Regions from separate parts of the Streptomyces sp. NPDC002851 genome, predicted to be linked through region 1. Evidence: riboswitches for the same ligand, from Rfam matches in the RefSeq annotation. Region 1 holds a riboswitch; the other holds the start of a gene.

Region 1 (14,579 bases):
GTGCGCGAGCGGTACGGCGGCGTCGCGCCGGTACGCGAGGCCATCGCGGCCCAACTGCGCCGGTTCGCCGAGGAAGTGGCGGCGGCGCTCGCCGGGGAACCGGCGTCGGCGGGCTGGAGCCAGGAGGATCTGCGGATGCTGGGCGGGGTGTACGTCGGGCACATGGTGATGACGGCGGCGGACTTCCTGGAGGCGGGGCCCGAGGGCGCCGAGGAGGCGGCACAGGTCGCGCGGCGCAGGCTGCGGCTGGTGGCGGTGGGGCGGGAGCACTGGCTGGACGAGGCGTAGTTCGCGACGGAGCTCGGCCTCCTCGGCCTCCTCAGTCCCGGTACAGCAGTCTCCTCAGTCCCGGTACAGCTCGGTGATCGCCTGCGCCGCCCGGGCCAGTTCCGCTCTGGCTTCAGGCGGGTCCAGGACCTCCACCCGGTCCGCCAGGGAGAGCAGTTGGCGCACTTCGCGGACGTCGCCGAAGGCGAGGCGGACCCTGGCCCATCCTCCATCGCGTTCCGGTTCCGGATCCGCCACCAGAAACGCCCCATTCATCCGTACGAACATGTCCAGCCACCGCGCCCGCACCCGGGCCGTCACCATGACCGCGCCCGAGCGGTCCTCCACGCGGCGGCGCAACACCTCCCACGCATCGGCCAGTTCGACGCCCGGGCGGCGCCGTACCGGGTCCTCCGTCACCGTCGCCGTGTCGACGCGGTCCGCGCGGAACAGGCGCGGGGCGCCGCGATGGTCGGCGATCAGGTACCAGACGCCCGCTTTCAGGACCAGGCCGTACGGGTCCACGGTGTAGCGGCGCACCTCCCGCTGCCCGCTGTGCCGGTAGCGCAGCGCCAGGCGGCGGTCGCTGAACACCGCGTCCTGGAGGACGTCCAGGGCGTCGACCGCCTGGCGCGGGCCGCTGAGCCAGCGCACCGGGTCGACCAGGACGCGGCGGGACGTCAACTCGGCGGCGGGCCGGTGCGGTTCGGGCAGCGCGGCCATCACCTTGCGCAGGGCCGAGCCGAGCGCGGCGTCGAGCCCGAGGGCGGCGTGCGCGCCCTCGGCCGCCAGGATGAACAGGGCCCGCGACTCGTCGGCCGTCAGGCCCGTGACATCCGTACGGAATCCGGGGAGCAGCGCGATGCCGCCGTGCCGCCCGCGCTCGGCGTAGACCGGCACGCCGGTCGCGGACAGCGCCTCGACGTCGCGGTAAATGGTGCGTACGGAGACCTCGAGGCGCTCGGCGAGCTCATGGGCGGGGACGCGTCCGCGGGTCTGGAGCAGCAGGAGGATGGAGAGCAGCCGGTCGGACTTCACGGGTTCAGGATGCCGTCCCCGGTCCGGCCGTCGAACCGGCCCTACCGCGTGCGCGGCGCCCGCGCCAACTGCCGTGACTGGGCCACCAGGCGGTCCGCGCTGTCCCAGACCTCGGCGTCCTCCTCCAGGAAGCCACCCGCGAGGTTGCGTGTGCTGATCGCCACGCGCAGGGGGCCGGGTGCGGGCCTGCGCCGGACGTGCACGGTCAGTTCGACCGTGGGTACCCAGCCCTTCAGGCCCAGCTCGAAGGCGGTGGGCGGCAGTGCGTCCACGGCGAGGAGCAGGGACAGCGGGTCGTGGTCGCGGCCGTCGGCGAGCCCGAACCAGGCGCGCATCTCGCCGTTGCCGGACGGCTGCCCGAGCGCCCAGCCGAGGGTCGCGGGGTCGAGTTTCAGCCAGAGCCGGTCGGCGATCGCGGAGCTGCCGGGCACCGGCGGCCCGTCGGCCGGGGCGTCCTGCGGGCCGAAGCACTGCTCGACGGGCGGGATGGCCGGGGGCTCGGCCGTCGTACGGATCTCGTCGGTGAGGTCGTCGAGCGCGCCGTACGTGGCGAGCACCCGGATGCGTTCGACCTCCTGCCCGTCCTCGTCGCGCTGGACGAGCGACGCGGTGCCGGTGGAGAGGGTCCGTCCGGTACGGATCACGTCGGTACGGATGACCGCGGGGCCGGGCTGCGAGGCGGTCAGGTAGTGCGCGGAGACCGTGAACGGGTCGGAGTGCGGCAGCGCCGCGCCGAGCGCCCGGCCGAGCACGGCGAGGAGATAGCCGCCGTTGACCGCGTTGATGATGGTCCAGCCCGCGGAGAGCTCGGCGTCGTACACGCCGGGCTCGCGCAAGGTCACCGCGGTGTCGCGGTCGAATTCGCTGTCACCGATCGCGGCGGGGGCCGCCGTCGCACTGCCCTGATTCATGCGCAGCACCGTACAACACGAAACTACTAAGCGGTAGCTTTCTCGCGACGGCCCTGCCCGCTCTCACGGCTCCTCCGCCACCGTCACCCTGCGGTTCCAGGCGCGCGGGGCCCGCCAGCGGAACCGGAGGGCGAGCAGCCGGAGCACGAAGGCGAGGGCGGCGGCGAGGGTGCTGGTCACCGAGTTCAGGACGTCGAAGCTGATGCAGAGCGCCACGGAACCGGCGCCCACCATGGCCGGGACCGCGTACAGGTCGCGGTCCCAGCGCAGCAGCGACGGCACCTCATTGGCCAGGACGTCGCGGAGCACCCCGCCGCCGACCGCGGTCGCGAGACCCAGAGCGGCCGACGCGGTGAGCCCGAGCCCGTACTCGTACGCCTTGATCGTGCCCACCACACAGAAGAGGCCGAGGCCCGCGGCGTCGAAGACGCTGACGGCGCCGTTGATCCGCTCCACCTCGGGGTGCAGGAAGACCACCAAGGCCGCGGCGATCAGCGGGGTCACGAAGTAGCCGAGGTCCGTGAAGGCGGCGGGCGGGACCGCACCGATCATCACGTCCCGGAAGATGCCGCCACCGAGCGCGGTGGCCATCGCGAGCACGGCGATCCCGAAGACGTCGAAGTTCTTGCGGACGGCGAGGAGGGCGCCGGAGATCGCGAAGACGAAGATGCCGGCGAGGTCGAGGGCGTGCTGGATGGAGGGGGTGAAGAGATCCGTGAGGTCCTGGAACACGGACTGATTGTGCCGGGTGGCGGGGGCCGGGCTCGGCGTGGGCGGGCCCGCGGCGCCTTTTCCCCAGCCCCGCCCCTTCCCGGCTGTGCCGATATGCGGCTAACGCCGCGTGGGGGGCCTTGCCCCCGGACCCCCGCTCCTCAATCGCCGGAGGGGCTCTTTATGACGTCCTCCGTCGACGCAAGCAGCTTCGTGTCCCCGGGCTGCTGATCCGCGAAGTTCTCCGGATGGTGGCAGGCCACCTGGTGCCCGGTCCGGAGGGCCGTCAGCGGCGGCTCCGCCGTCCTGCAGATCTCCGTCGCCTTCCAGCAGCGCGTGTGGAAGCGGCAGCCGGGCGGCGGGGACAGGGGGGACGGCACGTCCCCGCGGAGCAGGATGCGGCCGTTGCCGTTGGTCTTGGCGGCGCGGCGCTTCGGGTCCGGGACCGGGACCGCGGAGAGCAGGGCCCGGGTGTACGGGTGCATCGGGGTGTCGTAGAGCGACTTGCGGTCGGCCAGCTCGACGATCTTGCCGAGGTACATCACCGCGATCCGGTCCGAGACATGGCGGATCACCGAGAGGTCGTGGGCGATGATCAGGTACGTCAGTCCGAGCTCGTCCTGCAGGTCGTCCAGGAGGTTGACCACCTGGGCCTGGATGGAGACGTCCAGGGCCGAGACCGGCTCGTCCGCGACCACCAGCTTGGGGCGCAGGGCCAACGCCCGTGCGATGCCGATGCGCTGGCGCTGGCCGCCGGAGAATTCGTGCGGATAGCGGTTGTAGTGCTCGGGGTTGAGGCCGACCACCTCGAGGAGGCGCTGCACCTCCTTCCTGACCCCGCCCTCCGGCGTGACGCCCTGAAGCTTGAACGGCGTCGAGACGATGGTGCCGACCGTATGCCGCGGATTCAGCGACGAGTACGGGTCCTGGAAGATCATCTGGACGTCGCGGCGCATCGGACGCATCGCGCGCACGCCCAGGTGCGTGATGTCGCGGCCCTCGAACTCGACCTGCCCGGCGGTGGGTTCGAGCAGCCGGGTGATCAGGCGGCCCATGGTGGACTTGCCGCAGCCCGACTCGCCCACCACGCCGAGGGTTTCACCCGAGCGCACGTCGAAGTCGATGCCGTCGACGGCCTTGACCGAGGCGACCTGGCGCTTGAGCACGCCCTTGCGGACCGGGAAGTGCTTCTGGAGCCCGGTGACCCTGAGCAGCGTCTCGCCCGGTGCCGGGTCCTCGGCAAGGGCCGCCGAGCCCGCCGAGCCGTCTTTCGCGGGGATGGTCACAGCCTTGTCCTGCTTGTCTTCGCTCACAGCTTGGGCGCAATCTCTTCGGTCCAGATACGTTCCCGCTGCTCCTGCGAGAGGTGGCAGGCGCTCCAGTGCCCGGACCCGGTCTCGGCCAGCTCCGGGCGGACGGTGCGGGTGACATTGCCCTTGGGCAGATCGGCGTACGGGCAGCGCGGGTTGAAGGCGCAGCCGGACGGGATGTTGATCAACGAGGGCGGGGAGCCCTTGACCGGGATCAGGCGGTCGGTCTGCTCCTTGTCGATGCGCGGCATCGAGCCCAACAGGCCCCAGGTGTAGGGGTGTTGCGGTTCGTAGAAGACCTTCTCCGCGGATCCGCGCTCGACGCAGCGGCCGCCGTACATCACCAGGATGTCGTCGGCGAGCTCGGCGACCACGCCCAGGTCGTGGGTGATGACGATGACGGCCGAGCCGAACTCCTTCTGGAGGTCCCGGATCAGGTCGAGGATCTGCGCCTGCACGGTCACGTCGAGCGCCGTGGTCGGCTCGTCCGCGATGAGCAGGTCGGGGTTGTTCACGAGCGACATCGCGATCATGGCGCGTTGGCGCATGCCGCCGGAGAACTCGTGCGGGTAGGAGTCGACCCGCTTGTCGGGCTGCGGGATGCCGACCCGGTCGAGCATCTCGATGGCCCGCTTGCGCGCGGTCTTCTTGTCCACGTCGTGGTGGACGCGGTACGCCTCCACGATCTGCTTGCCGATCGTGTAGTACGGGTGCAGCGCGGAGAGCGGATCCTGGAAGATCATCGACATCTCGCGGCCGCGCAGGCGACGTACCTCTTGCGGATCGGCGGTGAGCAACTCCTGGCCGTCCAGCCAGATTTCGCCGGAGAGCTGGGCCTTGCGCTTGCCGTACTGGCCCGCCGTGTGCAGGCCCATGATGCCGAGCGAGGTGACGGACTTGCCGGAGCCGGACTCGCCGACGATGCCGAGGGTCTTGCCCTTCTCCAGCTTGAAGCTGAGCCCGTCGACGGACTTGACCAGGCCGTCGTCGGTGGGGAAGTGCACCTTCAGATCGCGCACTTCGAGGAAGGCGGTGGGGGCGGCCGACGCGCCCGTGGACTCGGGTTCTCCGAGTGCGGCGCCGGTCTTGTTCAGGTCGGTCATCCGAGCCTCACTCGCGGGTCGATCACGGCGTACATCAGGTCAACGACGAGGTTGGCCAGGGTGATGGCGAGCGACATGCACAGCGTCACACCGAGGATCATCGGCAGGTCCTTGCCGTCGATCGCCTGCACCGCCTCACGGCCGAGCCCCGGCAGGTTGAAGGTCGTCTCGGTGAGGACGGCACCGCCCATCAGGATGCCCAGGTCCAGGCCGAAGACGGTGAGGATCGGGGTCATGGTGGAACGCAGCGCGTGCCGCCGGATGACCACGGGCTCCTTCACGCCCTTGGCCCGGGCGGTGCGGATGTAGTCCTCGCCGAGCACCTCCAGCATGGTGGCCCGGGTGAGCCGGGCGTACATCGCGGCCTGGAGGAAGGCGAGCACGATCCAGGGCAGGATCAGGGTCTCCACCCAGGTGCCGAAGGAGTCGTTGGTGGTGAGGCTGTCGTCGATGTGCACCCAGCCGAGGCTGTGCACGAAGATGCCCATGGCGATCATGCCGGTGAAGAAGATCGGCATCGAGACGCCGGAGAGCGCGGCCACCATCGCGGAACGGTCCCAGATCGAACCGCGCTTGAGCGCCGAGATGACACCGACGGCGACACCGCCGAACAGCCACAGGATCGCGGCGCCACCGGCCATCGCGGCGGTCACCGGCAGGGCGTCCTTGATGGTCTCCCACACCGGGGCCTCGGTACGGAAGGAGTAGCCGAGGCACGGCGACGGGCAGTGGGTCACGCTGTTGCCGCTGCCGAAGTCCCGGCCGAACGGGATGCCCTTGACGAACTCCGCGAACTGCACGAGGAGCGGGTCGTTCAGGCCCAGCTTCTCCCGGATTCCCTCGAGTTGCTCGGCGCCGGAGTTCTTGCCCGCGAAGAGCACGGCAAGGTCCTGCCCCGCCCACTTGGGCAGCATGTAGAAGATGGTGAACGTCGTGAGCAGCACGACAAGCACCATCACGATGACGGCGCCCAGGCGCCGGATGAGATAAGCAAGCACTGTGCGCGGCCCGCCGGCGGCCGGAATTCCGGGTTGCGGAGTTCCGGCCGCCGACCGGGGCCATCACCTGCCCTTCGGACTGGCGGGGTTCGGCGAGAGTGGACGGGCCAGCGGGCCGGTGACGATTACTTCACGCCGAGCGTGACGTAGTCGTAGCGGCCGCTGTAGGCGGCGGAGGAATAGACGTTGGTCAGCCGCGAGCTGCGCCAGGTGATGTTCTTCTCCTGCAGGAACGGCATCCAGTAGGCCTGGTCGATCACGCGGTGGCTCATGCCCTTGTAGATCTCGGCGGCCTTCTCCGGGCTGTCCGCTGCGATGGCGTCGTCGAAGAGCTTGTCGATCGTCTTGTCCTTGATCTCGGACTCGTTGTAGTTGCCGTTCTCGTAGATGAAGCGGCTGTCCCACAGCGGCTGGCCGAAGCCCTGGCCGGACGGGAAGTCCGGGCCCCAGCCGCTCATGATCATGCCGTAGCCGCGACTCTTGACCACCGAGGGGGAGCCGGTGATGCTCGGCGACTCGGAGCCGATGATGGTGTCGACCTGGAGCTTGATACCGACCTTGCCGAGGCTCTCCTGCAGCTGCGTGGCGGCCTCCTTCTCACCCGGGTTGTCGTTCCGCGCGGTGACCTTGGTGGAGAAGCCGTTCGGCTTGCCGCACTCCTTCAGCTCCGCCTTGGCCTTGGCGGCGTCCGGCTTGCCCTTGCGCTCCAGAATGCCGTACGGGTCGTACTCCGGGTCCGAGCCGGGGATGGCCTTGGGCAGCGGGCTCACCGCGATGTCACCGGCCGCGAGCTTGCCGCCGCGGACCTTCTGCAGCGCCGCGAAGTCGGTGGCGTAGAAGACCGCCTTGCGGCAGTGGACGTCGTCGAGCGGCTTGGCGGCCGTCACCAGGGCGACATAACGGATGAAGTCCGTCTGCATGTTGTCAACGTTGTCCTTGTGGTCCTGCATGGCCGTGATGCGACCCGACTGGGTCATGCCCGTGCCGTTCATGTCGAGGTCGTACTCGCCCGCGATCAGCTTCTTGTCGTTCTCCTCCTTGTTCGGGGAGAAGGCGACCGTGATCTTGTCGGGCAGGGCCGGGCGGATCGGGTCCGACTCCTTGTTCCAGTGCTTGTTGCGAACCAGGACGGCGCTCTTGCCCGGGCGGTAGGACTGGAACTTGTACGGGCCGTTCGAGAAGGGCTCGTTGGCGTACTTCGCCTTGGTGTCCTTCTCCTTCTTCACCGGCGAGCCGGACGGCATGGCCAGCATGTTCTCGAAGTCGCTGTTGGGCTCCGGGAGGTGGAAGATGATGGTCTTGTCGTCGGGCGTCTCGATCGCCTTCAGGCCCTCTTCGGAGTCGTCCTCGTAGGGGCCCTTGTACTTGCCCTCGGGGTCGAGCACGCTCTTCAGATACGCCGGGCCGCCGGTGATCACCTTGGTGGCCCAGGCGCGCTCGATGCCGTACTTGATGTCCTTGGAAGTCAGCTTGGAGCCGTCCTCCCAGGTGAGCCCGTCGCGCAGGGTGTACGTGTAGGTCTTGCCGTCGTCAGTGATCTTGGCGTTGTCCGTGGCCAGGTCCGGGACCAGCTTGTTGGACGCCTCGCCGGGCTTGGTGTCGTACGTGACCAGCTGGCGGGTGAAGAAGCGCATCGCGTCCCACGTCATGCCGTAGTAGGCGCGCTGCGGGTCGAGGGAGTCGAACGGCTGCTTCGCGATGAACTTGAGCGTGCCGCCCTTCTTCTTCGAGGGGTTGGCGACCTTGCCGATGCCCGCGTTGTAACCGGCGCCCTTCTTGGTCTCCTCGTCACCGCCGCCGCACGCGGTGGTGGTCATCAGCGCCGCTACCACGAGGGCCGCGCCCGCGGTGAGCCTTCGTTTGGTGAAACCTGTGGGCATTTCTCGCATCCTCCGAGATTCGCGGTCCCTGGCTCTGGTGCCGGAGAACCATGTGGAAGAGCCGCCTGACGGTACGGCAGGGGCAGGTCGGTCAGGGCTGTTCAGCGGGTTCCCTTGGGGTCCAGGGCGTCGCGCAACCCATCACCGAAGAGGTTGAAGGCAAGGACGGTGATGAAGATCGCCAGACCCGGGAAGACCATGAACATCGGGTCGTGCTCGTACACCTGGAGGGCGTCCCGGAGCATGCCGCCCCAGGAGGCGGTGGGCGGTCGCACACCGGCGCCGAGGAAGCTCAGCGCCGCTTCGGTGAGGATGTTGGTGGGGATCATCAGCGTGGTGTACACGGTGATGGGGGCCACCAGGTTGGGCAGCAGCTCCTTGAACAGGATGTGCCGGGAACCGCCGCCCAGGCTGCGGGCCGCCTCGACGTACTCCCGCTCGCGCAGCGACAGCGTCTGGCCGCGCACGATCCGGCCGATGTACGGCCAGCCGAACAGGCCGATGACCAGGATGAGGGTGGCGATCCGCACCCCGCTGCCGGTGAGTCCGAAGAGATCGTCCGGCAGCACCGAGACCAGGGCGATGATGAAGAGCAGCTGCGGGAACGAGAGCAGGACGTCCATCACCCGGCTGATCAGCGCGTCCACCCAGCCGCCGAAGAAACCGGCGATGATCCCGAACAGGGTGCCGAGGGCCACCGCGACCAGGGCGGCGAGCACGGCGACCAGCATCGAGACCCGGGCCCCGTAGACGATCCGGCTGAACACGTCCCGGCCGGTGTTCGGTTCGACACCGAACAGGAAGTCCCCGCTGATGCCGCCGAGGGCGCCCTTGGGCAGGTTGGTGATGTCCTCCAGCTGGTCCAAGTGGCCCTGGTTCGGGGGGTGTCCGAAGAGGCTCACGAGGAGCGGCGCGAAGACGCTGACCAGGACGAGCACGACGACAACGACCGCTCCGGCGAGCGCCACCTTGTCCTGCTTGAGGCGGTTCCAGGCGATCTGCTTGAGCGAACGCCCTTCGACCTTCTTGCCCGCGGCGTCGGCTGCGCCCTCTACGGGCGCGGCCTTCTCCGCGTCCGTGGCTGTGTCATGCATTGGCGCCGTCATCGTGGCAGGGTCCCCTCTCAACCGGTGGTGACCGGCCCGCACTTGCCGCTGTAGCGGCGGTTCCGTAGACGGTGCGAGCGACATCGACGCACTGGCCGACTGGTCGGTCTGCTCGCACACAGGCCCGAAAGGCCGTACATGCGGGGAGTCTTCAATGTGGCCGCGATCACCCGCCAGCCCTGTCCGTGAATGGATGCGCAACCGTGATGTGGCCAGCAGGCTTCCGCTATGCGAACAACTTGATCGCTTCAGCGGTTCACGACTGGGGCCCCAAACTGCCCCTAAAACGGTGGAGTTGGGCACGGGGGTCCAGGGGGCGCTGCATCCATCAGCGGCTTCGCCGCGGGCCCCTGGAGAAAGGTCCTCACTACCTTCAGTACGCGCCGGGCGCCGCGGGCGGATAGCCGTACCCGCCTGCCCCGATCTGCGCCGCAGGCGCCCCGTGGGCCTCACGGTCGTAGAACGGCCGGGCGTTGGCCCGCAGCCACAGGGCGACCGGGTCGAACTCGTCGGCCATCGCGACCGTCGACACCGCGAGCCCGTCCGGCACCGTGGCGACGGACTGCTGCATCATCGCGCGCACCGCGTCCACCGAGGCGGGATCGGTGGCGTACACGTCGAGACCGATCGCCAGATACGGGGTGCCGAGCGCCGGCTGCACCCAGGCACGGCGCAGCGCGCGTACGGCCGGGGTGCGATGGGCGTTCTGCGCGAGGTGGGCGTAGAACTGCGGGACCTCGATGGTGGGTTCGGAGATCCGCAGCGGTCCGGCGGGCAGCCGGTCCAGGCCCGTGGCGATGCGGCGCAGGTCGAGCCAGGGGACACCGACGCCGCCGCCGGGGGCGTGCGGATTGAGCCAGAGGCCGTAGTGGTCCGGGTATAGGGTGCGGGCCACGTCGAGGCCGGGGACGACCTCGTGGGCGCGGTTCCAGCCGGAGGCGGCGAGCTCCTGCGCGGAGGTCACGCAGGGCGCGTAGCCGTAGCCGTCGACCTCCATGTTCCCGTACTGCGCGTCGGGGGAACCGGCCTGGCCGTGCCAGAGCAGCATCCAGACGCGGTCCTGGGCGAGGGCGCCGAGCAACGCCTCGTACGCGTCATAGCGCCCGGGCGTCACCTGGCGCAGCATGTGCTCGACCTTCCCGGCCGCAGCCGTGCCCGACGCACTCACCGTAGACCGGCCCCCTTGGCGTGGTGTTCCGTACTCGATCCGCCCCCGGTCGTGGGGCGTTGGCTGGGAAACAGCTTATGGCGCGGCGGGCGGAACGCGGATGCGGCCCGGCCGCCCGAGCCGCGACTCATTGGTCCTGGCGATGGTCCCGGCGGTAGAAGGGGCGTACCTTCTCGGTCATCCAGGCGCCCACCGGGTCCTGGGCCACGTCAAGCAGGACCAGGTTGACCGGCCAGGGCACCGGGGCGCGGCCGAGCGCGCGGCCCAGGGCGTCCATGGGGAGGTTGCGGGCGGCGCCCTCCCATTGGGAGAGCTCGACGCCGACGAACATCACCGGCTTGTCGCCCTCGATGCTGGCCAGGCAGCGGCGGGCGCTGAGCACCACGCCGGTGGCCTCGAACTCCTCGCTCGTGACGGCCAGGAAGTCCACCGGGTCGTCCTGCCAGTCCGGTTCGAAGAGCCGGACGCGGCCGCCGCTGGCCGGGCCGTCGAGCGGGGTGCGCCCGTAGCGGCAGAGCTCGGCGACGGCGGGCGGCGGCAGCAGCGTGCCGACCGCGCCGGGGCCCGCGTCCGGGTTCACTGCGATGCCGAGCAGCGGCGGCAGGCCGCGGGCGAACTCCACGGCGGGCGCCGCGGTGAAGCTCATGTGATCGCCGACGATCTGCCGCAGGCGCTGCTCGGAGCTGAAGACGGGGACGTACGCCCGGTCGTCGATGGTGACGGTGGGCAGGTCCAGGTTCGGGCTGTCCGGGCCGCCGCCGTTCGGCAGCGGCACCCAGACCTTGCCTCGCCCCAGGGCCTCCACGATGCGCGGGCCCGCCGACTGGGCAGCGTGCGCCGCGGCTTCCGGTGAGCCCGCGGCGGAGGCGGCGAGGACCTCCTCCAGCTCGTTGGCCGGCCATCCGGGGTGCGGCCCGTCGGGCCCGCCCGGAGTCCCCTGTACCGGAATGTCCATCAATGTCCTCGTCGTCCCCTGTGTACCTCTGTGCGCTTCCGCTCGCGGTGCTGACCCGCGACGCCCACGACCTTAACTCCGCAAGCCGCCACGCTTCACGGGGCGGGCGGACGGACGGGCGGACGGGCGGACGGGCGGACGTCATTCCCCGAAGTCGACGCCCACCAGGGCCCCCGCCGCCTCCCGGTCCAGGAGCACCGCCGAGCCGCAGCCCCCGGGGATACGGCCGCGCTCCGCGTCCCGGACGAGCCGTCCGACCGCCCTGCGGTGCCGGGCGAAGGCGTACCGGGAGACCCGCCGCCCGCGCTCCCGCTGCCCCGCGAGCGCGACCTGCGGCGCGACGTCGAGCAGCAGGAGGTGCAGCACGCGGCCGCGGCGCCGGGCCTCGCGGGCGAGCCAGCGGCGCACCCAGCGCTGCGTACCGCAGTCGTGCACGACGACGCTGGCGCCGGAGCGCAGCGCCCGCCGCAGGTGCGCGTAGTGCGCGAGCCGGACGAGGGGGCGGTACGTCGCGTACGGCAGCTTCCGGGGCAGTCGGCGGGCCCAGCGGTCACGGGCGTCCTGGGAGTCGAAGCGGGGGGCCGCCACCGCCCGCTGGATCAGCGTGCTCTTGCCGCTGCCCGGCAGCCCCGAGACCACGACCATGTCGCCCTCGCCGAAGTGCAGCCTGCGGGGCGTGCGCCCGGCACGGCCGCGCAGGTCACGGACGATGGGCACCGGCCCGACCGCTCCGGCGGCCGCTGCCGCAGTGCGGGCGTCGGCCTCCCGCTGTCCCGGCACCACGACGCCTGTCGTGGGCACCCCTGCGTACGCGCCGGCCTCGTGCACCGTGATCGTCCTCCCCCTCCGCAGCGTGACTGTCTCCTTACCGCCGAGTGTAAAGAGCCGGTAATGCGGCACAAGCTCTTTCCACACAGACGGGACGTGCAATGATGTCCGCGCCAACTGCATACCGGCCGCTTGAATCCGCGCGGGAGAGCTCCCAGTCACGCACTGGGGCGCCGAAGGAGCAAGTCCCTCCCTTGAATCTCTCAGGTCCCGATACCGCGCGGGCGAGGCAGATCTGAAAAGCGGGCCCGTCCCGGCACTGCGCCGTACGGCCCCACCCAAGGTGCAAGTCGCGCCGTCCTTCCAGGGGAGCGCAGCGCGACGAACCTCTCAGGTTTATGACAGATGGGGAGGAACGACCTCACCCGTCATGCCCTGGGAGCCAGACACATGACAGATTCTTCGCACATCCCGCGCAAGACCGCGCTCGATGCCCTGCATCGTTCGCTCGGCGCGACCATGACCGACTTCGCGGGCTGGGACATGCCGCTGCGGTACGGCAGTGAGCGCGACGAGCACAACGCCGTACGCACCAAGGCCGGGCTCTTCGACCTCTCCCACATGGGTGAGATCACCGTCACCGGCGCGCAGGCCGCGGACCTCCTTGACTACGCCCTCGTCGGCAACATCGGCGGAGTGAAGCCGGGCCGGGCCCGCTACACCATGATCTGCCAGGAGGACGGCGGCATCCTCGACGACCTGATCGTGTACCGGCTGGGGGACGCCGAGTACATGGTGGTCGCCAACGCCTCCAACGCCCAGGTCGTCCTGGACGCCCTGACCGAGCGCGCCGCCGGTTTCGACGCCGAGGTGCGCGACGACCGCGAGGCCTACGCGCTGCTCGCGGTACAGGGCCCGGACTCCCCCGCCATCCTCAAGGCGGTCACGGACGCCGACCTGGACGGCCTGAAGTACTACGCGGGTCTGCCCGGCACCGTCGCCGGGGTCCCGGCGCTGATCGCGCGCACCGGCTACACCGGCGAGGACGGCTTCGAGCTGTTCCTGAAGCCGGAGCACGCCGAGACCGTGTGGCAGGCGCTGACCGCGGCCGGTCAGTCGTACGGCCTGGTGCCGTGCGGGCTCTCCTGCCGGGACACGCTGCGCCTCGAGGCGGGCATGCCGCTGTACGGGCATGAGCTGTCCACCTCGCTGACCCCGTTCGACGCGGGGCTCGGCCGGGTCGTCAAGTTCGAGAAGACCACGAACGACGGGAAGTTCGTGGGCCGCGAGGCGCTGGAGCGGGCCGCCGAGCGGGCCGAGCAGAACCCGCCGCGCAAGCTCGTCGGCCTGATCGCCGAGGGCCGCCGGGTGCCCCGTGCCGGATACGCCGTGGTCGCCGAGGGCGCCCCGGTCGGCGAGGTCACCTCGGGTGCCCCGTCCCCGACGCTCGGCAAGCCGATCGCCATGGCGTACGTCGACGCGGCGCACGCCGAGCCCGGCGTCAAGGGCGTCGGCGTCGACATTCGCGGTACCCACGAGCCGTACGAGGTCGTGGCGCTGCCGTTCTACAAGCGCCAGAAGTGACACTCGGTCCGGCCACGCCCGGCCGCACCGTCCTCAGGTTCCTCACCACTCCCCCGCGTACAGGAGAATTCAGGCCATGAGCAATCCCCAGGAACTGCGTTACAGCAAGGAGCACGAGTGGCTGTCGGCCGCCGCTGACGGCGTCTCGACGGTCGGCATCACCGAGCACGCGGCCAACGCGCTCGGCGATGTGGTCTTCGTCGACCTGCCGGAGGTCGGCGCGACGGTGACCGCGGGCGAGACCTGCGGCGAACTGGAGTCCACCAAGTCCGTGAGCGAGCTGTACTCGCCGGTGACCGGTGAGATCACCGAGGTCAACGAGGACGTGGTGAACGACCCGTCCCTGGTCAACTCGGCCCCGTTCGAGGGCGGTTGGCTGTTCAAGGTCCGCGTCTCGGAGGAGCCGAAGGACCTGCTCTCCGCCGACGAGTACACCGAGTTCTCCGGCTCCTGAGCCGCGTAGGCCGCCCTTAAGGACGTAACGCATGTCGCTTCTCAACACCCCGCTGCACGAGCTCGACCCGGATGTCGCCGCCGCTGTCGACGCCGAGCTGCACCGCCAGCAGTCCACGCTCGAAATGATCGCCTCGGAGAACTTCGCCCCGGTCGCGGTCATGGAGGCCCAGGGCTCGGTCCTCACCAACAAGTACGCCGAGGGCTACCCCGGCCGCCGTTACTACGGCGGCTGTGAGCACGTCGACGTGGTCGAGCAGATCGCCATCGACCGCATCAAGGAGCTCTTCGGCGCCGAGGCCGCCAACGTCCAGCCGCACTCCGGTG
Region 2 (14,579 bases), on a different contig from region 1:
AGGAGAACTTCGGTGTCAGGACCAGCATCTCCGCAGAGGAAGAGGTACGGCTGCCCGCAGCGCCGAGCCTGACCGTACGTACCGCACAGCCGCAAGCAGGAAAGGGCACATCGTGATCGCCGTACTGGGCCTCGTCGTGGGAGTGGTGGTCGGACTCTTGGTCCGGCCCGAAGTGCCCGCGGTGGTCGAGCCGTATCTCCCGATCGCCGTGGTGGCGGCGCTTGACGCGGTGTTCGGGGGGCTGCGCGCGATGCTGGACGGCATCTTCGACGACAAGGTGTTCGTCGTGTCCTTCCTCTCCAATGTGGTCGTGGCGGCGCTGATCGTGTTCCTCGGCGACAAGTTGGGGGTCGGGGCGCAGCTCTCGACCGGTGTCGTCGTGGTGCTCGGCATTCGGATCTTCTCCAACGCCGCCGCGATCCGTCGGCACGTGTTCCGGGCGTGAGGCCGATGAGCAGGGAACTGCCGCCGGAGCAGCCGCGTAAGGCCGACGACGCCAACGACAAGCACAAGGTCCAGGTCAAGGGCGCGGGAAGCGACGCGGCCGCGCCCGCTTCCGAGCCTGCGCAGGCCGACGAGACGCCCGAGGTCACCGAGGCCGCGGAGTCCGCAGCGCCTGCCGCGTCCGCCGCGGATCAGCTCACCGGCCGCCAACGGCTCGCGGAGAGCCTGTGGCCGCCCAAGGTGTCACGGGCCCAACTCATCGTCGCCGTACTGCTGTTCGTTCTCGGCCTGGGCCTCGCCATCCAGGTGCGCTCGAACAGTGAGAGCAGTGCGCTGCGCGGAGCACGTCAGGAAGATCTTGTTCGCATCCTCGATGAACTGGATGACCGTACTCAGCGTCTAGAAGACGAGAGGCGGCGACTCGACGACCAGCGGACCGAGTTGGAGAACAGCTCGGACCAGGCCGAAGAGGCGCGCAAGCAGACGTTGGAGAAGGAGCGGCAGCTCGGTGTCCTGGCCGGCACGGTCGCGGCGCGGGGCCCGGGGATCTCGATGACCATCACCGACAGCAAGGGCACGGTCGAGGCCGACATGCTCCTCGACGCCGTGCAGGAGCTGCGCGCGGCCGGGGCGGAGGCGATTCAGATCAACGACGCCCGGGTGGTTGCCGAGAGCTACTTCGAGGACGGGGCGGGCGGTGTCCGGGTGGACGGACGCAAGCTGCGGTCCCCGTATGTGTTCAAGATCATCGGCAAGCCGCAGGACCTCGAGCCCGCGCTCAACATCCCTGGAGGTGTGGTGCAGACGCTGGAGAAGGAGCAGGCGATGGTCGCGGTGGTCCGGGGCGAGAGGATCGTCGTAGATGCCTTGCGACGGGCGAATCGTCCTGACTACGCTCGGTCGTCTTCGCAGTGAGGCGGGGCGTATGAGGGCAGTTGTGCAAGGACATGAGGTTGCGGGGGGTCGACGCACCGTAAGTGTGGTGCGTGGTGGAAACTGTCCGGAGGATGCGGACGTTATAAGGATGTCTGTGCTCCCGACGTATGCCGGTGTGTGCATTCAGGGTTCGTCCTGCCCCACGGGCGGGTCTGTTTCGGTCAAGGGGAATCGCCCGTGAAGTTGTTTGCGAAGTTGTTCGGCAAGAGCGGCCGCGAGGACGGTGCCGACGCCACCGCCCGGCACCGCGCGCCGCGGCACGGTGAGGCCGAGGAGCAGGGAGCGGGTCGCCCGCTCTTCCGCGATCAGGTCGACGGAAGTGCGGGGGGTGACCTTGCGGGTGCTCACGGTGCTTCTTCTGTTGACCCTGCCGCGCCCGGCCGCATAGGTTTCGAGGATCCGTCAACCTCAAGTGCGGGTGGAGACTTTGCCTCCGGCCCGTCGGCGTCCAACGGCCCCGGGGCCCAGTCGCGGCAGGAGGATCCCTTGCCGGTTTGCAGCAGGTGCGGGCACCGCAATGCCGAGGCCAGCCGCTTCTGTTCCCACTGCGGTGCGCCGCTGCGGGGCGGGGCGGCGCCGGAGCGTCCGTCCGAGACGACCTCGACGATCTCGATCTCGGGGATCGAGGCGTACGACTCGGAGACCACCGGTCAGACGCCGACACCGGCGCTCTCCCCGGAGGCACAGGCCGCCGTCGACGCTCTGCCGCTGGGCTCGGCGCTCCTGATCGTGCGCCGCGGGCCGAACTCGGGCAGCCGCTTCCTGCTTGACGGCGAACTGACCACGGCCGGGCGGCACCCGCAGAGCGACATCTTCCTTGACGACGTGACGGTGTCGCGCCGCCATGTGGAGTTCCGCCGCGGCGCCGACGGCGTCTTCACCGTCGCCGACGTGGGCAGCCTCAACGGCACGTACGTCAACCGGGAGCGGATCGACTCGGTCACGCTCGCGAACGGTGACGAGGTGCAGATCGGCAAGTACCGGCTGGTCTTCTTCGGGAGCCAGCGGGCTATCTGACCCGCCCCGGACTCCGTCCGGGGGACCACCAGGGAAGGTCCATGCGTCATACAGCGAAGGGCGGTGCCGGTGACGGCACCGCCGCCGCGGACGGCCGCCTGGTCAGCATCGGTACGGTGCTGAATCTGCTGCGCGAGGAATTCCCCGAGGTAACGATCTCCAAGATTCGCTTCCTGGAGGCCGAAGGTCTGGTCGAGCCGCAGCGCACGCCGTCCGGATACCGCAAGTTCGGACCCGCGGACGTGGAGCGGCTCGCCCAGGTGCTGAGGATGCAGCGCGATCACTATCTGCCACTCAAGGTGATCAGGGAGCACCTCGACGCCCTGGGCCGCGGTGAGCAGGTCCAGCTGCCGACGGTCGGGGACCAGCGAGGCCCCCAGGAGGGCGCTGAGGGCGCTCCCGAGCCCGCCGAGCACACCGCCGCGGTCATCGGCCGCGCGGAGCTTCTCGCGGGCGCAGAGGTCGACGAGGCGGACCTGGCCGAGTGGGAGTCGTACGGTCTGATCGCGCCCGGCGCCGACGGCGCGTACGACATCGAGGCCGTCACGGTCGCCAAGCTGATCGCGGAACTCGGTGGCCATGGCATCGAACCACGCCATCTTCGGGCCATGAAAGCGTCCGCGGAGCGCGAGGCGGGACTGGTCGAACAGGTGGTCGCGCCGCTGCGCCGACACCGGAATCCGCAGACCAGAGCCCATGCGGAGGCCCGTACCAAGGAGCTGGCGCAGCTCACCATACGGCTGCACGCGGCCCTGGTCCGGCAGGCTCTGGGCGTCCGCCGGGACTGACTCGGACGGAGCTCGACTACCCAAACCTGCCGAGCACGGCCTAGGGTTGCTGTGTGAATGAGCTCGACGTCGTCGGTGTCCGGGTCGAAATGCCCTCCAACCAACCGATCGTGCTCCTGCGTGAAGTGGGAGGCGACCGGTACCTCCCCATTTGGATCGGACCGGGGGAGGCGACCGCCATTGCCTTCGCTCAACAGGGCATGGCGCCTGCCAGGCCGCTCACCCACGATCTGTTCAAGGATGTGCTCGAGGCCGTGGGCCAGGAGCTCACCGAGGTACGCATCACGGACCTCCGGGAAGGCGTCTTCTACGCGGAGCTGGTGTTCGCGAGCGGCGTCGAGGTCAGTGCGCGCCCGTCCGACGCCATAGCGCTCGCGCTGCGCACCGGAACGCCGATCTACGGCAGTGACGGTGTGCTCGATGACGCGGGGATCGCCATTCCGGACGAGCAGGAGGACGAGGTCGAGAAGTTCCGCGAGTTCCTCGACCAGATCTCGCCCGAGGACTTCGGGACCAACAGCCAGTGAAGGGCCGCTGAGCCGCCAGGGCAGCCCCGGCGGCTCATTCGAGCAGCCGTTCCACGCCGGAGCCCGGCGTAAACCACTCTCGGGGTGATTATCACTCGGCGTGCCGAGTGTGGCGTTCGTTGACGCACCTATGGGTACTCCCTACCGTCGAGAAGGCAGGTCAAGGACGGAGGTCGGCGTGAGAAGCAGCGGCGACGGTATGGCGGCGGGTGGTCCCTATCCGCTCCACGGCAGCGCGGCCGGTCACGCTCCGCTGCGGCCTGAGGTGGTGGCCCAGGACGCCGGTGCGGCGTTCGAAGGCGTGGGATATCGAGGGCCCACGGCATGTGCGGCGGCCGGGATCACCTATCGGCAGCTCGACTACTGGGCGCGGACCGGCCTGGTGGAGCCCAGCGTGCGGGCCGCCTACGGCTCCGGTACGCAGCGGCTGTACAGCTTCCGGGACGTGGTCGTCCTGAAGATCGTGAAGCGCTTCCTGGACACCGGGGTCGGGCTCCAGAACATTCGTACGACCGTCCAGCACTTGCGGGACCGCGGGTTCGCGGATCTTGAGCGCATGACGCTGATGAGCGACGGCGCCACGGTGTACGAGTGCTCCTCGCCGGACGAGGTCGTGGATCTGCTGCAGGGCGGGCAGGGTGTCTTCGGCATCGCCGTGGGTGTGGTGTGGCGGGACGTCGAGGCGGCGCTCTCGCAGCTGCACGGGGAGCGCATCGACACCGGCGAGACGCTGATCGGGCACAACCCCACCGACGAGCTGGCGCAGCGTCGCAACCGCGCGGGGTGAGCGCGGCGCCCTCGTAAGGCGTGGCGGCCAAGGCGTGGCGGCCAAGGCGTGGCGGCCCGATTGTCAGTGGTGTAGGGCAGCATCGGTCTTGTGAGATCGACGCCCACGATTCTTCATCTGGACATGGACGCCTTCTACGCTTCGGTGGAGCAGGCGGCCAAGCCCAGTCTGCGCGGGAAGGCCGTGGTCGTCGGCGGCATCGGGCCGCGTGGGGTGGTCGCCACGGCGTCGTACGAGGCCCGGAAGTTCGGGGTGCACTCGGCGATGCCGGTGGCGCAGGCGCGTCGGCTCGCGCCGAACGCGGCGTATCTGATGCCGCGGTTCGGGCTCTACCGGGACATCAGCGAGCAGGTCATGAGGCTGCTGCGGGAGCTGTCGCCGCTGGTCGAACCGCTCAGCCTGGACGAGGCGTTCGTCGACCTGGAGGCCGGGGGCGTGGCCTGGGACGGGGTGTCCGCGCGGGCGGTGGGTGAGCGGCTGCGCGCGGACATACGGGCGGTCACGGGGCTCACCGGCTCGGTAGGGCTCGCCGCGTCCAAGATGCTGGCGAAGATCGCCTCGGAGGAGGCCAAGCCGGACGGGCTCGTGCTCATCGTCCCGGGCACGGAACGGGAGCTTCTGGCGCCGATGTCCGTGCGTACGTTGCCCGGGGTCGGGCCGGTGACCGGGGACCATCTGCGGCGGGCCGGGATCACCACGGTCGGGGAGATCGCCGAGGCGGGCGAGGACGAGCTCGTACGGCTGCTCGGGAAGGCACACGGCACGCAGCTGTACGCGATGGCCCTGGCGCGGGACGAGCGGGACGTGGTGGCCGAGCGGGACACGAAATCGGTGTCCGTGGAGGACACGTACGACGTGGACATCCACGACCGGGTGCGGGTGCGCCTGGAGGTCGCCCGGCTTGCGGACCGCTGTGTGCAGCGGCTGCGGGCATCCGGGCACTCCGGGCGGACCGTGGTCCTGAAGGTCCGGCGCTACGACTTCTCGACGCTGACCCGCTCCGAGACGCTGCGCGGGCCGACCGACGACCCGGGGGTGGTGCGGGAGGCCGCGGCGCGGCTGCTCGAGGGCGTGGACACCACGGGCGGGGTGCGGCTGCTCGGGGTGGGGGTGTCCGGTCTCGCCGACTTCACGCAGGAGGACCTGTTCGCACAGGCCCAGGCTGCGGAGGCGGCGGCTGAGGCGGCTCAGGCTGAGGTTCCGGGGGAGGCCGGGGGCGCGGAGGGCGATTCCGCGGTGGGTGGGGGCGGTAACGGTGGCGGTGCGGCCGCACCTGCGGGAGACGGGGCGGAGGACGCCGGTGCTGCCGAGGTGTCCGGGGAGCGGCGCTGGCACGCCGGGCAGGACGTGCTGCATGCCGAGTACGGGCCGGGGTGGGTGCAGGGCAGCGGCCTTGGCCGGGTGACGGTGCGCTTCGAGACACCCGGGTCGTCGCCGGGGCGGGTGCGGACGTTCCGGAGCGATGATCCGCTGTTGCGGGTCGGTGAGCCGTTGCCGTTGGTGACGGCTCGGGGCGTTGTCGCGGGGGAGGAGGCGGATGGTTCGGAGGGGGCCTCAGGGGTGACTGCCAGCCCGTCCGGCGTTTGAGGACGAGCCCTGCTCAGAGGCGACAGGGCAGGGGGCCTGGGGGCGCAGCCCCCAGGCGAGGGCACCGGGCCGACGGCGCGGATGCGTGATCCGTAAAGCCAGATCCGTACCCGATCCGTAAAGCCAGGCTCGTACACGATCCGTATGGCAGGCCCGTACGTGATCCGTAAAGCAGGCCCGTACGGGGCACAGGCCTCACGGCGGCTTTGGGCCGGAGTCCGGGCTTCCGCGGGAGTTCGAGGGGCCCGGCCCCTCGTCACGGGTCTCCGTGCCGGCTACGTGGCCGAAGTTGTGGTTGGGCGGCGGTGGCGCCGAGACGTCGATGCCGTAGTGGTGGTAGAGCTGAAGCTCTTGTTCCGGCGACAGGTGGCGGCCGACGCCGAAGTCCGGGGCGTCCTTGATCAGGGCGCGGTCGTACGGGACCTGAAGCGTGCCCTTGACCAGCTCGCTGGGTTCGAGGGGTATGAACGCATCCCGGCTGAACAGGCCGGTGCGTATCGCCGCCCACTCCGGGACGCCGGTGGCATCGTCGAGATAGACCTCGTCCACCGTTCCCAGCTTGGCGCCGTTGCAGTCGAATGCCTTGCGGCCGATCAGACTCCGTGGATCAATGTCGGTCTGCACGGTCCCTCCAAGACGTCGCAACTCCTTCGTCATCACTACGAAAGAGCACATTGCGGCACGTGGCCAGTCGAGCGCGAGAGAGGTGGGCGTCGGTCCAGTGTCCAGGGATACCCCGGGAGGGCGCTGGTAGGCTGGCCAGCGGCTGCTGACCCCATGCGGGAGAGCTCTCCGGTTGACAGGCCGCATAGGCCCGACTACTGGAGGCGCCGAAGGAGCAAATCCTCCCCGGAATCTCTCAGGCCCCCGTACCGCGTGGATGAGGTCACTCTGGAAAGCAGGGCGGGCGTCGACGGCATCCGCTCTCACCGACGGTGAAAGCCGGTCGCGGTACGTGACCGGTGAAGCTCTCAGGTTGAGATGACAGAGGGGGAGGCCGTCCGGGTGCCCGCGCCGTGGTGCCCCTCGTAGGTCGCATAGACCAGGAGGCCTTCCGCAATGACCGCCAACCGCATTCCGCTCTCCCAGCTGGAGCGAGGCATCCCCTTCGAGCAGCGTCACATAGGGCCCGATGGCGAGGCCCGGGCCAAGATGCTCGCCCAGGTCGGATACGGATCGCTCGACGAACTGACCGCCGCCGCCGTGCCGGATGTGATCAAGAGCGCCGAGGCGCTCGACCTGCCCGACGGGCGCAGCGAGGCCGAAGTCCTCGCCGAACTGCGCACGTTCGCGGACCGCAACCAGGTCCTCACGTCCATGATCGGCCTGGGCTACTACGGCACCTTCACGCCGCCGGTGATCCTGCGCAACGTGATGGAGAACCCGGCCTGGTACACCGCGTACACGCCGTACCAGCCGGAGATCTCGCAGGGCCGCCTCGAGGCGTTGCTCAACTTCCAGACGACCGTGGCCGACCTGACCGGCCTGCCGACCTCCGGCTCCTCGCTGCTCGACGAGGGCACCGCGGCCGCCGAGGCGATGGCGCTGTCCCGGCGCGTGGGCAAGGTCAAGGACGGTGTCTTCCTGATCGATGCCGATGCCTTGCCGCAGACCATAGCGGTGATCGAGACGCGGGCCGAGCCGACCGGCGTCGAGGTGGTCGTCGCCGACCTGTCGCAGGGCATCCCGGCCGAGGTCGCCGAGCGCGGGGTGTTCGGCGTGCTGCTCCAGTACCCGGGCGCCTCCGGTGCCGTGCGGGACCTCAAGCCGGTGATCGAGCAGGCGCACGAGCTCGGCGCGATCGTCACCGTCGCCGCCGATCTGCTCGCGCTCACGCTGCTCACCTCGCCCGGCGAGCTCGGCGCCGACATCGCGGTCGGTACGTCGCAGCGCTTCGGCGTGCCGATGGGCTTCGGCGGGCCGCACGCCGGCTACATGGCGGTGCGCGACAAGTTCGCGCGCAACCTGCCCGGCCGCCTCGTCGGCGTCTCCGTGGACGCGGACGGCGACAAGGCGTACCGCCTCGCCCTGCAGACCCGCGAGCAGCACATCCGGCGCGAGAAGGCGACCAGCAACATCTGCACCGCACAGGTGCTCCTCGCCGTCATGGCCGGGATGTACGCGGTGTACCACGGGCCGCAGGGCCTCAAGGACATCGCCCTGCGCACCCACCGTTACGCCGCGATCCTCGCCGAGGGGCTGCGCGCGGGCGGCGTCGAGGTCGTGACCGGGCAGTTCTTCGACACGGTCACCGTGCGGGTGCCGGGGCGGGCCGCCGAGGTCGTCGCGGCCGCGCGCGAGGGCGGCGTCAACCTGCGCCTGGTCGACGCCGACCAGGTCTCGCTGGCCTGTGACGAGACCACCACGCGGGCCCAACTGGCCGCCGTGTGGGCCGCCTTCGGCGTCGAGGCCGACCTCGCCGACGTCAACGCCCTGGACGCGAGCGTCGCCGAGGCGCTGCCGGAGGACCTGCTGCGCGCAGACGAGTACCTGACGCACCCGGTCTTCCACCAGTACCGCTCCGAGACCGCGATGCTCCGCTACCTGCGCCGCCTCGCGGACCGGGACTACGCGCTCGACCGGGGCATGATCCCGCTGGGCTCCTGCACCATGAAGCTCAACGCGACCACCGAGATGGAGGCCGTCACCTGGCCCGAGTTCGGTGCCCTGCACCCCTTCGCGCCCGCCGACCAGGCCCAGGGTTACCTCACGCTCATCCGTGAGCTGGAGGAGCGCCTCGCCGAGGTCACCGGGTACGACAAGGTGTCGCTTCAGCCCAACGCCGGTTCGCAGGGCGAGCTCGCGGGCCTGCTCGCGGTGCGCGGCTACCACCGGGCCAACGGCGACGAGCAGCGCACCGTCTGCCTCATCCCCTCCTCCGCGCACGGCACCAACGCCGCCAGCGCGGTGATGGCCGGGATGAGGGTCGTGGTCGTCAAGACCGCGGACGACGGCGAGATCGACGTCGAGGACCTGCGCGCCAAGATCGAGCAGTACCGCGACGAGCTGGCCGTCCTCATGATCACGTACCCCTCGACGCACGGCGTATTCGAGGAGCACGTCGCCGACATCTGCGCCCAGGTGCATGAGGCGGGCGGCCAGGTGTACGTCGACGGGGCCAACCTCAACGCGCTTGTGGGGCTTGCCGAGCCGGGCAAGTTCGGTGGCGACGTCTCGCACCTCAACCTGCACAAGACGTTCTGCATCCCGCACGGCGGCGGCGGTCCGGGCGTCGGCCCGGTCGGGGTGCGCGAGCACCTGGCGCCGTATCTGCCCAACCACCCGATGCAGCCCGCCGCGGGCCCCGAGACCGGCGTCGGCCCGATCTCTGCGGCGCCGTGGGGCTCGGCCGGGATCCTGCCGATCTCGTGGGCGTACGTACGACTCATGGGCGGCGAGGGCCTCAAGCGGGCCACGCAGGTCGCGGTGCTCGGTGCCAACTACATCGCCAAGCGCCTGGAGCCGCACTACCCGGTGCTCTACACCGGCCCCGGCGGGCTCGTGGCGCACGAGTGCATCATCGATCTGCGGCCGCTCACCAAGGCCACCGGTGTGACGGTGGACGACATCGCGAAGCGGCTCATCGACTACGGCTTCCACGCGCCGACGATGTCCTTCCCGGTTGCCGGGACGCTGATGATCGAGCCCACCGAGAGCGAGGATCTGGCCGAGCTCGACCGGTTCTGCAGCACAATGATCGCTATACGGGCGGAGATTGAGAAGGTCGGCTCGGGCGAGTGGCCCGCGGACGACAACCCGCTGCGGAACGCGCCGCACACCGCCGCCGTCCTCGCGGGCGACTGGGAGCACCCGTACGCGCGCGAGGAGGCCGTGTTCCCGGCCGGTGTCTCCAAGGCCGACAAGTACTGGCCGCCGGTGCGCCGGATCGACCAGGCGTACGGCGACCGCCACCTGGTCTGCTCCTGCCCGCCCCTGGAGGCGTACGACAGCTGACGGGCACGCGTGAGGGCCGGTGCGGAGATCGCTCTCCGTGCCGGCCCTTTTGTTCAGGTCGTGCGGTGTTGCTCGAGTCGTACGGTGTCGCTCGAGGCCGTACGGATGTGCCTGGTCGACGGCCCGGCGACGGCCGGGCCGTGGTCAGGCGGCGCGCGCCACCTGGTCGGTGCCGAGCGGCCGGTGCGGGGCGATGATCTGCCCGTCCGGCAGCAGCTCACCGGTGTCCTCGAAGAGCAGGACGCCGTTGCACAGCAGGCTCCAGCCCTGCTCCGGGTGGTGCGCCACGGGTCGGGCGGCCTCCCGGTCGGCGGAGTCGGCTGTAGGACAAGGCGGCTGATGCTGGCACATGGATGAGTTCTTTCGCTGTGTCGTTGTAGTGCGCTGAGCCCCGCGGCTCGATGCGGTGTTCATGTCCGCCCCCGTTGGTGTGTCGGTCCGGCCCGTTGGTGTGTCGGTCCGGTTGGTGTTCCGTCCTCTCTCAGTGTTGCCCTACGGACTCGAATCCGCAGGGATTTCCGAGCAGCACCGCTCTTCCGGTAGGGACGCGTCACCCATGCGGACGGTTCAGTCCAACTGGACTGTCTCTTTGGGGGGTTGGGCCTGACTAAAAGGGGCTACAGCGCGTGTCGTACGTCCTTCAGGCCGGTGAGCCGAGCAGTGGGCCGGGGGGCAGACGGTGACCGAGGACCGGAAGCAGGTCCGCGACGCGGTGCGGGAGGTGCGCGGCGATGCCGGGCGGGGCGGGCGCGAGCGGCACGAGGAGGTCGGCCGGGCGGGGGCTGCCGGTGGTGCCGTCGGACTCGGTGTCGCCATGCAGCCAGAGCGTGAGCATATAGAGCTCGGGGACGGAGAGCAGGCGCGGCTGATACGGCGTCGGGAGCGCCTCGGCCTGGCGCAGGGCGCGCTCGGTGGCGCTGATGTAGGGGCCCTCGAAGAAGTGCGAGAAGGCCCAGCCGTCCGGGGTGAGCCGGGTGTCGCCCGCCGCCAGCGCGCGCTCCTGGCAGCGGATCAGGAAGCGCCAGCCGGCGAGCCGGGTGCGGGGCGGTCCGTCGGTGGTGGTGATCCGGTCCAGTACGTGGACGGGTAGCGGGAGTTCGGGTGTGGCCGGGCCCGTCGCGGCGCGCAGGGACGGGGTGCGGGCCTCACGGACGGCGGTGGGGGAGCCGAGTGCCGTCAGGACACTGCGCAGGGCGGGCGCGGGAGCCGGGGGGACATACAGCGGCATGGTGGGTGCCTCTCATTTCGACAGGCCGGTGAGACGTAGAGGTGCGGACTGCGCTGTCAGCTCTCTGGGTCAGAGGGGCGGGGGGCGTCGGGCCCAGGTCCTGGCGCCAACTCTCTGCCGTACCTGGGAGTTTATACGACGGGTGTTCAGGTAGCGTTTCACCTAAGCGCCCCGAGTTTGCCGGTCAAGGCGTTATTCGGTCGGTTTCTTGCGGGGTTTGCGCCGATTCCCTTTGGTGGTGGCGTCCTGACCTCGGTGTTCGAGCCGTGCGCGGTCGGCCTGTTCTCATCGGCGTTTTTCACCAGGTCTGCTTGCGTACTGCATCTGCATGTGCTGCATGCCCGGTGAATGTGCCCGATCCGCAAGGGGGTTGAGCGTAGCGTGCCATGGGCATCAGCGAGGCGTTATCGATCGAACGGCCTGGGCATCATCCTCCGTGACGCAGCGGCAGCGCGGTGGGCCGCCCAATCGAGGAGGGACGCTTCGATGGGGGAGAAGGTCGCGGCCGGGGCGTTCGACCTGGCCGATCGGCAGCGGTACCGGAGGAAGCTGCAGCAGTGCCTCGCCGGGTTGCGCAGGCTGCTCGACGAGCAGCGGTTCGACCGCCCCCGGAATCTCATGGGGATGGAGATAGAGCTGAATCTCGCGGGGCCGGACGGGCTGCCGAGAATGATGAATGCGGAAGTACTGCAACGCATCGCGAGTGGCGATTTCCAGACCGAACTCGGAATGTTCAACCTGGAAGTGAACATTGCCCCGCACCGGCTCGGCGGCAGCGTTCTGGACCAGCTCGCCGAAGAGCTCCGCACCGGCCTCGGGTACGCCCATCGCAAGGCCGATGAATGCGCCGCCGGGATCGTGATGATCGGTATTCTGCCGACGCTCGGCCGCACGGATCTGGTGTCCGCGAATCTCTCCGCCGTGGACCGCTACACACTGCTCAACGACCAGATCATGGCCGCGCGGGGCGAGCAGTTCACGCTCGATATCGAGGGCGTGGAGCGCCTGGTGTGCACCTCGGCGTCGATCGCGCCGGAGGCCGCCTGCACCTCCGTACAGCTCCATCTTCAGGTGACGCCGGGGCGGTTCGCCGATGTGTGGAACGCGGCGCAGGCGGTGGCCGGTGCGCAGATAGCGGTAGGTGCCAACGCGCCCTTCCTGTTCGGGCACGAGCTGTGGCGCGAGTCCAGACCCCCGCTGTTCCTGCAGGCCACGGACACCCGGCCGCCCGAGTTGCAGGCGCAGGGGGTCAGGCCGCGGACCTGGTTCGGGGAGCGGTGGATCTCCTCGGCGTACGAGCTCTTCGAGGAGAATCTGCGCTACTTCCCGCCGCTCCTTCCGATCTGCGAGGACGAGGACGCGCTGCGGGTGCTCGACGAGGGCGGGGTGCCGAGCCTGGCCGAGCTGGTCCTGCACAACGGCACCGTGTACCGCTGGAACCGGCCGGTCTACGGCATCGCGGACGGCGTACCGCATCTGCGGGTGGAGAACCGGGTGCTGCCCGCAGGGCCCACGGTCACCGATGTGATCGCCAACGCGGCGTTCTACTACGGCGTGGTGCGGGCCCTGGCGGAGGAGGCGCGGCCGGTGTGGGCCCGGCTGCCGTTCGAGGCGGCGGCGGCCAACTTCGACGCCGCGTGCCGGTACGGCATCGAGGCCGAGTTCGAGTGGCCGCGGCCGGGCCGGTTCGGCGGGCTGACGCGGCTGCCCGCGGTCGAGCTCGTACGCGGTGAACTGCTGCCGTTCGCGGCCGCCGGGCTCGACGCGTGGGGCATCGAACCCAGTGACCGGGACCGGTACCTCGGGGTGATCGAGGAGCGCTGCCGACGGCGCGTGAACGGGGCGTCCTGGCAGGCCGAGACGTACCACCGGGCGCGGCGCTCGGGCCTGTCCCGGCAGGACGCGCTCGCGGCCACGACGCGGCGCTACTGCGAGCTGATGCACGCGGGCGAGCCGGTGCACACCTGGCCCATGGGGCTCTTGGAATCCGTGCTTCCGACGTGATGTCCCCTGGCCACTTTCCATTGGCCATTGCCCACTGCCCACTGGCCACCGCCCACTGGCCACTACCCACCGGCCACTGGCGGACGGTCAGTTGGCGCCCGCGGCCATGATCGCCTTGAGGATGACGGACTGCATCTCGGCCGGGTCGTCGATCTGGTAGCCCGAGCCGCCGGTGGCCTCGGAGATCTCCTGGACCTCCTCCTTGTCGGCGTCCGGGCCGACCGCGATGGTGATCAGCGGGACCGGGCGCTCGGGGTCGGCGAGGCGCTTCAGCTCGGCGACGAGGGCGCTGCGGCTGATCGAGCCCTCGTCCTGGTTGGCCCCGTCGGTGAGGATCACCACGGCGTTGAACTTGCCCTTCACATACGTCGACCGGGCTTCCTTGTACGCGGCGAGTGCGGTGTCGTACAGGCCGGTGTAGCCGGGGCCCGGCTTCAGCGCGGTGTAGGCCTTCGTCAGGCGCTCGCGCTGGGTCGTGCCGCGGGCGTCGCGGTCGCCGAGGCGCTTGGCGGGCACCAGTTCCTCGTAGTCGCGGGTGCCGTCGATGAGGGTGGAGAACTGCCAGAGGCCGATCTCGTCCTCGGGCGTGAACTGGGGAAGCGCGTCGAGCAGCGAGGACTTGGTGACCTCGAGGCGCGACTTGTCCTTGCCCGGGACCAGTCGGGCCATGGAGCCGGAGACGTCGACGACGGTGGTGAGCCGGGCGCTCTGCACGGTGATCGTCCACATGCCGAGCGTCGAGTCCAGCTGACGGTCGGTGGGCGGCTCGCCGGAAGCCTCCATGACCGGCTGCGGTGTGCGGCCGCCTGCCGTTGTGACCAGCTTCGAGGAAGGCTCGTCGGGCCCGGCCCGGAAGCCGTGCTTGTGCAGGATGCCGCGGCCGGACTTCTCGGTGAGCAGGGCCATGAAGCGGAGTGCGGCGCGGCTCTGGTCGGTGCTGAGGTCGGCCTGGTTCATCAGGGCGTACGGGTGGTTGAGCTCGGGCGCGCCGTCCTCGGGGTAGAAGAGGTCGAGGTCGGCCTCGTCGTTCGCCCGTTCGTTGTGGGTGTAGGCGGCCTGCTCGGAGACGATCAGGGCCTGATTGCGGCGCGGGTTGCCCTGCTCGGTGCCCGAGCCGTCGCGGGCCAGGGTCTCCAGGGCCTGGGTGTCGCTGTCGCTGGTGCGCTGGGCCAGGATCTTCGCGGTGGTGGCGACCCGGGTGTCGCTGCCGGGGCCGTCCTCCTTGGCCGCGGAGGCGCCTATCTTCGCCAGGGCGAGCAGGCCGGAGGCGCTGCGGGCCGGGTCGGCGGTGCCCAGGCGCAGCTCGT

Evidence for each region. Region 1 has a riboswitch for glycine ahead of gcvT (glycine cleavage system aminomethyltransferase GcvT). Riboswitches for the same ligand answer to the same signal wherever they lie in the genome.
Region 2: linked by a shared signal. The riboswitch ahead of gcvP (aminomethyl-transferring glycine dehydrogenase) and the one ahead of gcvT (glycine cleavage system aminomethyltransferase GcvT) in region 1 are both predicted to bind glycine.

The regions. Positions count from the first base shown of each region.
Region 1 is NZ_JBSFUT010000038.1:68,303-82,881, forward strand. Features, by position in the region: gene ACWD10_RS31065 (TetR family transcriptional regulator) at 1-288, shown strand, start outside; gene ACWD10_RS31070 (helix-turn-helix transcriptional regulator) at 343-1,305, opposite strand; gene ACWD10_RS31075 (thioesterase family protein) at 1,347-2,216, opposite strand; gene ACWD10_RS31080 (trimeric intracellular cation channel family protein) at 2,280-2,948, opposite strand; gene ACWD10_RS31085 (ABC transporter ATP-binding protein) at 3,089-4,207, opposite strand; gene ACWD10_RS31090 (ABC transporter ATP-binding protein) at 4,237-5,340, opposite strand; gene ACWD10_RS31095 (ABC transporter permease) at 5,337-6,338, opposite strand; gene ACWD10_RS31100 (ABC transporter substrate-binding protein) at 6,464-8,218, opposite strand; gene ACWD10_RS31105 (ABC transporter permease) at 8,320-9,324, opposite strand; gene ACWD10_RS31110 (enhanced serine sensitivity protein SseB C-terminal domain-containing protein) at 9,698-10,492, opposite strand; gene ACWD10_RS31115 (enhanced serine sensitivity protein SseB) at 10,620-11,447, opposite strand; gene ACWD10_RS31120 (AAA family ATPase) at 11,589-12,275, opposite strand; glycine riboswitch at 12,409-12,504, shown strand; glycine riboswitch at 12,505-12,630, shown strand; gene gcvT (glycine cleavage system aminomethyltransferase GcvT) at 12,666-13,799, shown strand; gene gcvH (glycine cleavage system protein GcvH) at 13,876-14,253, shown strand; partial or broken gene ACWD10_RS31135 (serine hydroxymethyltransferase) at 14,285-14,579, shown strand, end outside.
Region 2 is NZ_JBSFUT010000050.1:4,274-18,852, forward strand. Features, by position in the region: gene ACWD10_RS34475 (DUF881 domain-containing protein) at 1-116, shown strand, start outside; gene ACWD10_RS34480 (small basic family protein) at 113-445, shown strand; gene ACWD10_RS34485 (DUF881 domain-containing protein) at 451-1,359, shown strand; gene ACWD10_RS34490 (FHA domain-containing protein) at 1,441-2,397, shown strand; gene ftsR (transcriptional regulator FtsR) at 2,439-3,185, shown strand; gene ACWD10_RS34500 (bifunctional nuclease family protein) at 3,239-3,712, shown strand; gene ACWD10_RS34505 (MerR family transcriptional regulator) at 3,891-4,499, shown strand; gene ACWD10_RS34510 (DNA polymerase IV) at 4,590-6,086, shown strand; gene ACWD10_RS34515 (PRC-barrel domain-containing protein) at 6,282-6,710, opposite strand; glycine riboswitch at 6,857-6,971, shown strand; gene gcvP (aminomethyl-transferring glycine dehydrogenase) at 7,146-10,040, shown strand; gene ACWD10_RS34525 (DUF5999 family protein) at 10,185-10,391, opposite strand; gene ACWD10_RS34530 (hypothetical protein) at 10,681-11,268, opposite strand; gene ACWD10_RS34535 (glutamate--cysteine ligase) at 11,755-13,272, shown strand; gene ACWD10_RS34540 (substrate-binding and VWA domain-containing protein) at 13,360-14,579, opposite strand, start outside.